One region of the Miniphocaeibacter halophilus genome, then DNA from elsewhere that is predicted to be linked to it. Evidence: riboswitches for the same ligand, from Rfam matches in the RefSeq annotation. Region 1 holds a riboswitch; the other holds the start of a gene.
What was found. A riboswitch is a leader RNA that binds a small molecule or an ion and turns the genes downstream of it on or off. The one in region 1 is predicted to bind FMN.

Region 1 (3,417 bases):
TCGTTATGAAAATGGGAAGTATATTATTTATTTAACATTAAGAAATAATAGAACTTCTGAAGACTATCCTTTTGGAATATTCCACCCTCATGAAAGCTTACATCATATTAAGAAGGAGAACATTGGTTTAATTGAAGTTATGGGACTGGCTATTTTACCGGCTCGTTTAAAAACCGAATTGGAGTTATTAGGTAAATGCTTACTTGGGCAAGAAGATATAAATAAACATGAATCTTTAGAAAAACATTATGACTGGTATAAAGATTTGAAAAATAAGGACTTTAATGAAAACAATGTAAAGGAATTTATTGAGGAAGAAACAGCGAAAATTTTCGTTAAAGCCTTAGATGACTGTGGTGTTTTCAAATTAGATGAAACAGGAAGTAAAGCTTTTATTGAATTTGTAGAATCTATTTAAATAGAAGAGAAGAGGAAATATATGCTTAAAGTAAAAGAAGTTATAAATTTAATAAGAAATGACAAACTAAATAATGATTTTTTAAAACTATATAAGGATGAAGAAAAAATCAAAGAGCAAAAGGAAAGATATATTGGTGCTTTAGAAAAATTTGAGTCCTTATATGGAAATGAAGAAGTTGAAATATACAGTGTTCCAGGAAGGACAGAAGTACTGGGAAATCATACAGATCATCAATTAGGTCGTGTTGTTGCAGCAGCAATAAATTTAGATATGATTGCAGTAGTTAGTAAAAGTGAAAATATTAATATTGTAAGTGATGAACAAGTTATTGAGGAAATAAGAATTGATGATTTAGATAAAAAGGAGAATGAAGAGGAGACCTCAGAATCTTTAATCAGAGGGGTTACTAGTAGATTAAAGGACCTAGGATATAAAATCGGAGGATTTAAAGGCTATTTTACCAGTGATGTATTAATAGGTTCCGGTTTGTCATCTTCAGCAGCTTTTGAAGTAATGATAGGAGCAATACTGTCAGGCTTGTATAATAATATGACTATTCCACCTGTTGAAATTGCAAAAGTAGGTCAGTATGCTGAAACTGTATATTTTGGAAAGGCAAGTGGGTTAATGGATCAGTGCGCTTGTTCTATAGGAAATTTAATTACTATAGATTTTAAGGATATTAATAATCCATTAGTTGAACACCTAGATGTAGATTTTTCAAAATTGAATTTAAGTATTTGTATTGTTGACACTAAGGGTTCCCATGCTGATCTTTCAAATGAATACACTATGATTTCCGGTGAAATGAAAAAGGTTGCAAATGTATTTAATCAAGATTATTTACGAATGGTTAATGAAGAGGAGTTTTTCAAAAATATTACTACTGTTTTAGAAAAATGTGGAGATAGGGCAACTTTAAGAGCAATTCATTTCTTCAATGAAAACAGACGAGTAGGAGAAATGGTAGCTGCATTGGAAAATTATAATCTTGAAGAAATTGAAAAACTTGTATCAAATTCAGGTGATAGCTCTTTTAAATATCTTCAAAATATATATAAAGGTGGAAGTATAAAATCACAAGAAGTTGCGGTTGGACTGGCATTATCTGAAAAAATATTAGGAACTAACGGTGTTTGTAGAGTTCATGGTGGTGGATTTGCAGGAACAATACAAATTTTTGTCAATAATGAATTTGTGAATGAATATAAAGAAAGTATTGAGAAAGTTTTTGGCAAAGGTTCTTGCTATGTTTTAAAAATCAGAGAAGATGGCGCTACTAAGGTTTTATAATCTAAGTTAGATTTTAAGTTGATTTTAATTATTTGACAAATAAAGAATATACAATTACAATGTATTTAATTGAATATATCTTCAGGGCAGGGTGAAAATCCCTACCGGTGGTAAAGCCCACGCACCGAAAGGTATGATTTGGTGAAATTCCAAAGCCGACAGTAAAGTCTGGATGAGAGAAGATAATAGTAATATATTGTTGATTTGCTCTGAAATGGTTTCATTTCAGAGCTTTATTTTTTTCTAGGTATAAAAATAAATAGATTTATAATTATATAAACATAAATCTAAAATAAAACAAGAATAATTATTTTAAAATTTTGCCCTGAACAATTTTGTTCAGGGTTTTTTGTTGTAATAAATTTATTTTAAACATTATTGGAGGAGAAATGGACGAAAAAAAGTTTATGGCTTTGGCAATTGAACTAGCAGAAAAAGGTAGGGGTAAAGTAAATCCAAATCCATTAGTAGGAGCAGTAATTGTAAAAGATGGGGAGGTTATTGGAAGGGGATACCATGAAGAGTATGGTAGGGCTCATGCAGAGGTTAATGCAATAAATTCCTCTAAAAAATCCTTATGTGGTTCAACAATGTATGTAACCTTAGAGCCTTGTTGTCATCAAGGAACAAATTCACCTTGTACAGAAGCAATAATAAAAAGTGGAATTTCAGAAGTTGTAGTTGGAACATTGGATCCAAACCCAATTGTTGCCGGAAAGGGAGTTGGAATTCTTAAAGCTAAAGGAATAAATGTAAAAGTAGGATTTTTAGAAGAGGAGTGCAAGGAATTAATAAAAATATTTTCTCATTATATTAAAACTAAAACTCCCTATGTAACTATGAAATATGCAATGACTATGGATGGAAAAATTGCAACAAAAACCAATAAATCAAAGTGGATTACAGGCGATGAGGCAAGGGAAAACGTCCACAAAACCAGAGGGGAATATGCCGGCATTATGGTTGGTATTAATACAGTTGTTAATGACGATCCAATGCTGACTTGTAGACTTGAGGGTTTCTATAATCCAATAAGAATTATATGTGATACTAATTTAATTCTTTCACTAGATTCAAAAATAGTAAGGACAGCAAGGAAGGTAAGAACAATTATTGCCACCTGTAATAGAGACCTTAAGAAACAAAGGGAATATATTAACCTTGGTTGTGAAATTCTTGTAACAGATATGAAAGATGGTCATATTAATCTTTCTCAACTAATGAAAAAACTGGGAGAAATGAAAATAGATAGTATTTTACTTGAAGGAGGAGGAACTTTAAATTGGTCGGCTTTAGAAGGGGGAATTGTGAAATCCCTTCAGGTTTATATTGCTCCCAAATTATTTGGTGGCTTACATGGTATTTCACCAATTAGAGGAGACGGCGTCAGTGATCCAATTAATTCAATAAAGTTGTCTCCACCAACAGTTAAATATTTTGGCTCGGATATTCTATTAGAAAGTGAGGTTTTATTTTAATGTTTACAGGAATTATTGAAGAAGTAGGAGAAATTGACAGTATTAGCCGTAAGGGAAATTCTTTAAGTTTAAGAATAAAAGCAGATAAAATTATGTCCAATATTTCAATAGGAGACAGTATTGCTGTTAATGGAATTTGCTTAACTGTTACAGAATTTACTCAAGATGGATTTTTAGTTGATTCTATGAGAGAAACTCTAGAAAAAACTTCCTTAAAAAATTCCA
Region 2 (3,417 bases), 210 kb from region 1:
AATGATTTATCTAATGCAATTTCAAAATCTTCAAAACTACCACCACTTGTAGTAATAATTCTTTTTAAAGTATCTCTTAAAAAAGGGGAGCCTGCACCTTGTTTTGTTTGGGAACCTACTTCTTCGTTATCAGAAACCAGTACAAGTTTTGTAAACTCCGAATCTTCTGAATTTAATAAGGCCTCCATACTAGCGTGGGCCATTCCAAGATTATCGATTTTTCCAATTGTAAAGAATTCCTTATTATTACCAAGAAATTCACCCTTTTGTCTATCATATAGGAAAAGATCAAAATCTAATATATTATTTATATCCTCATTTATTTCTTTTGAAATAATATTTAAAAGGTAGTTTTCTTTTTCGAGTTCTTCGTTTATTAATCCAATAATTGGTAAAGTATCTTTTTGCTTATTATATTTATAACCGTTGTTTATTTCACGATTCATGTGAATAGCTAGGTTTGGTATAATAAGAAGATTTTTGTCTATATTAATATTTCTTATAGTTGGACTAAAAATATCCTTTGATTTTAATACAACTCTACCTGCTAAAGATAAGGGTCTGTCAAACCAAGTGCTTAATATAGGACCACCATAAACTTCTGTATTGAGTTTTACAAAATGGTTTTTTTCAAATATTTCAGGAGAAGGTTTAACTCTGAAAGTTGGTGAATCACTATGGGAACCAATTATTCTAAAATAATTGTCCTTTAAGTTATTTCCCATTTGAAAAGCTATAATTGCACTGTTATTATTTGAAACAAAATATTTTCCGTTTCTTTTTAAGTTCCATTTTTTATTTCTAGAAAGTTTTGTATAACCTTTCTCCATAAGAGATTTTTCAAAATTATCCACTACATGAAAAACTGATGGACTATTATCAATAAAGTTCATAAGTCTTTTTACAATTTCTATATTTTCCATATAACACCTCATTAATTTTTTAATCGTATTTATTATAACATTAATGAAATTTTTTATTTAAATATAAATATAAGAAGTTAAAAGGCAGGTATAATTTAGTGGACTTGAAGAAGATACAGTATAGTGCTATAATTAAATTATCTTCAGGGCGAGGTTAAATTCCTCACCGGCGGTAAAGTCCGCGAGCCGTAAGGGTTGAATTGGTGAAATTCCAATACCGACAGTATAGTCTGGATGAAAGAAGAAAGCTGAATAAATGCTAATTTGTATATCCAAATGCCCGGAAGTATTAAAGGGGCATTTTTTATGTCCTAAATATTTAGGAGGATATAATGAGAAAAAATAATAATTTATCTATAATGATAAAAGTAGCACTACTTGGAGCCATAGCTTCAATATTAATGTTGTTTGATTTTCCTTTGCCTTTTGCACCACCATTTATGAAAATAGATGTTTCAGAGGTGCCGGCAATTATTGCAGGATTTACATTTGGTCCTTTATGGGGATTTATAGTAATTGTTGTTAAACTTTTATTAAAATTTTTAACACAAGGAACTTTAACAGCAGGATTTGGTGAATTATCGAATTTAATAGTTTCATCTTCCCTAGTTGTTACGGCATCATTAATATACAAAAGAAAGAAAACATTTAAAAATGCGATTTTTTCACTAACAATAGGAATTATTTTAATGAGTGCATTAGCAACCTTAAGTAACTACTATGTAATATTTCCACTATATGGATTACCAATGGAGACCTTTGCGCCTTCAATGGAGAAAATTAATCCGTTAGTTAGTAATGTGCCAACTTTTATCTTATTTTCAATTGTACCTTTTAATATAATTAAAGGTGCTTTAAACGCTATGATTTTAGGAATATTGTATAAACCTTTATTACCTAGATTAGGTAAAAGTTATGGCAGTTAAAATTAAGTTTAAACCTTAATAATTTAATATTGCCAAAAAAAGAATTATGAAATATACTTTTAGAATCGTAGCAATACGATTCTTTTTTAATTAATAATATTCAATATAAGGATTGCTTGATTTAGCTATAAGTTTTATACTAGTATAATGAGGTGGATTATGTATAAATACATTTCAAAAAATGAAAAAGAAACAAATGAGTTTGCTAAAAAAATATCTAAAGCCTTAAAAAAAGGATATGTAATTTCCTTAAAAGGAGAAATGGGAGCAGGTAAAACTACTTTTACAAAAATGATAGCAGATTCATTAAATATAAAGGATAATGTAACAAGTCCTACTTTTTCCCTAGTTAATACTTACTATGGTAATATAGAACTAAATCATTTAGATTTATACAGATTAGAAGATGAATCGGAAGTGGAAACTATAGATATAGATAATTATTATTATCCTAGTGGGGTAACAATAGTAGAGTGGGCAGAAAGAGCCTTAAATTATTTACCAAGAGACTATATAGAAATTTCTATAAACAAACTAGGAGAAACAGAAAGAGAATTTGTTATTGAAGGTAAAAATAATAAAGAAAAAGAACTAATAGAAAGATTGAAGTAAAATGAAAATATTAAGTATTGACACTTCAACTATGATTTCAAGCTGTTCAGTTATGGAAGATGGAATTATAATTGGAGATTATAATATAAATCAAGAATTAACACATAGTGAAACATTAGTACCTATGATTAAAGATTTATTAAAAAATTTAAATATAAAAATAGAAGATATAGACCTATATGTTGTTGGGAAAGGGCCAGGTTCTTTTACAGGACTTAGAATTGGAATGACTGTAGGAAAGACTTTTGCTCAAATTTTCAATAAGGACATAATAGGTATTTCAACCTTAAAGGCCCTAGCTTCTCAAATTATAAGTGATAAAATAATAGTTCCAATTTTAGATGCTAGAGGAGGAAGGGTATATTATGGTGTTTATAAATACAGTAATAATGAAATAATTAATATAGAAGATGATAATTTAATTTATTTTGATGAACTTATGAATAAATTAAATGAAAAATATGATGAAATTATTTTTGTTGGCGATATTAATTCTGACTTTGAAATGGAAATAAAGGAAAATAATAAATTTTCAATAGCACCTGCATCTTTAAATAGTTGTATTGGCAGAAGTTTATGTTTTTTAGCTAACAAGGAAAAGAATGGGGTTTTAGAAGAAAGTTATTTAACTTTAAAACCGGAATATATAAGAAAATCACAAGCACAAAGGGACTTGGAGATGAAGATTAAAAATGTTTAAAATTAGAAAGATGATTTATTCTGATATAGATTTAATTTCAGAATTAGAAAGAAAGATTTTTAAAAATCCTTGGTCATATGAAAGTTTTAAAAGTGCCTTAAATAATGAATATGCCCATTATTTTGTAGTGGAAAAAAACAATGACTTAATAGGTTATTTCGGGATGATAATTGTTTTAGATGAATGTCAGATTCATAATATTGGAATAATAGAAGAAGAACAAAATCAAGGATATGGAAATAAAATTATGCAATAT

Region 2: another riboswitch for FMN. It lies ahead of JFY71_RS11335 (ECF transporter S component); the one in region 1 lies ahead of ribD (bifunctional diaminohydroxyphosphoribosylaminopyrimidine deaminase/5-amino-6-(5-phosphoribosylamino)uracil reductase RibD).

The regions. Positions count from the first base shown of each region.
Region 1 is NZ_CP066744.1:81,491-84,907, reverse strand. It holds gene JFY71_RS00430 (UDP-glucose--hexose-1-phosphate uridylyltransferase) at 1-418, shown strand, start outside; gene JFY71_RS00425 (galactokinase) at 440-1,714, shown strand; FMN riboswitch at 1,788-1,902, shown strand; gene ribD (bifunctional diaminohydroxyphosphoribosylaminopyrimidine deaminase/5-amino-6-(5-phosphoribosylamino)uracil reductase RibD) at 2,104-3,192, shown strand; gene JFY71_RS00415 (riboflavin synthase) at 3,192-3,417, shown strand, end outside.
Region 2 is NZ_CP066744.1:2,265,581-2,268,997, reverse strand. It holds gene JFY71_RS11340 (M18 family aminopeptidase) at 1-923, opposite strand, end outside; FMN riboswitch at 1,059-1,173, shown strand; gene JFY71_RS11335 (ECF transporter S component) at 1,256-1,849, shown strand; gene tsaE (tRNA (adenosine(37)-N6)-threonylcarbamoyltransferase complex ATPase subunit type 1 TsaE) at 2,009-2,461, shown strand; gene tsaB (tRNA (adenosine(37)-N6)-threonylcarbamoyltransferase complex dimerization subunit type 1 TsaB) at 2,463-3,161, shown strand; gene rimI (ribosomal protein S18-alanine N-acetyltransferase) at 3,154-3,417, shown strand, end outside.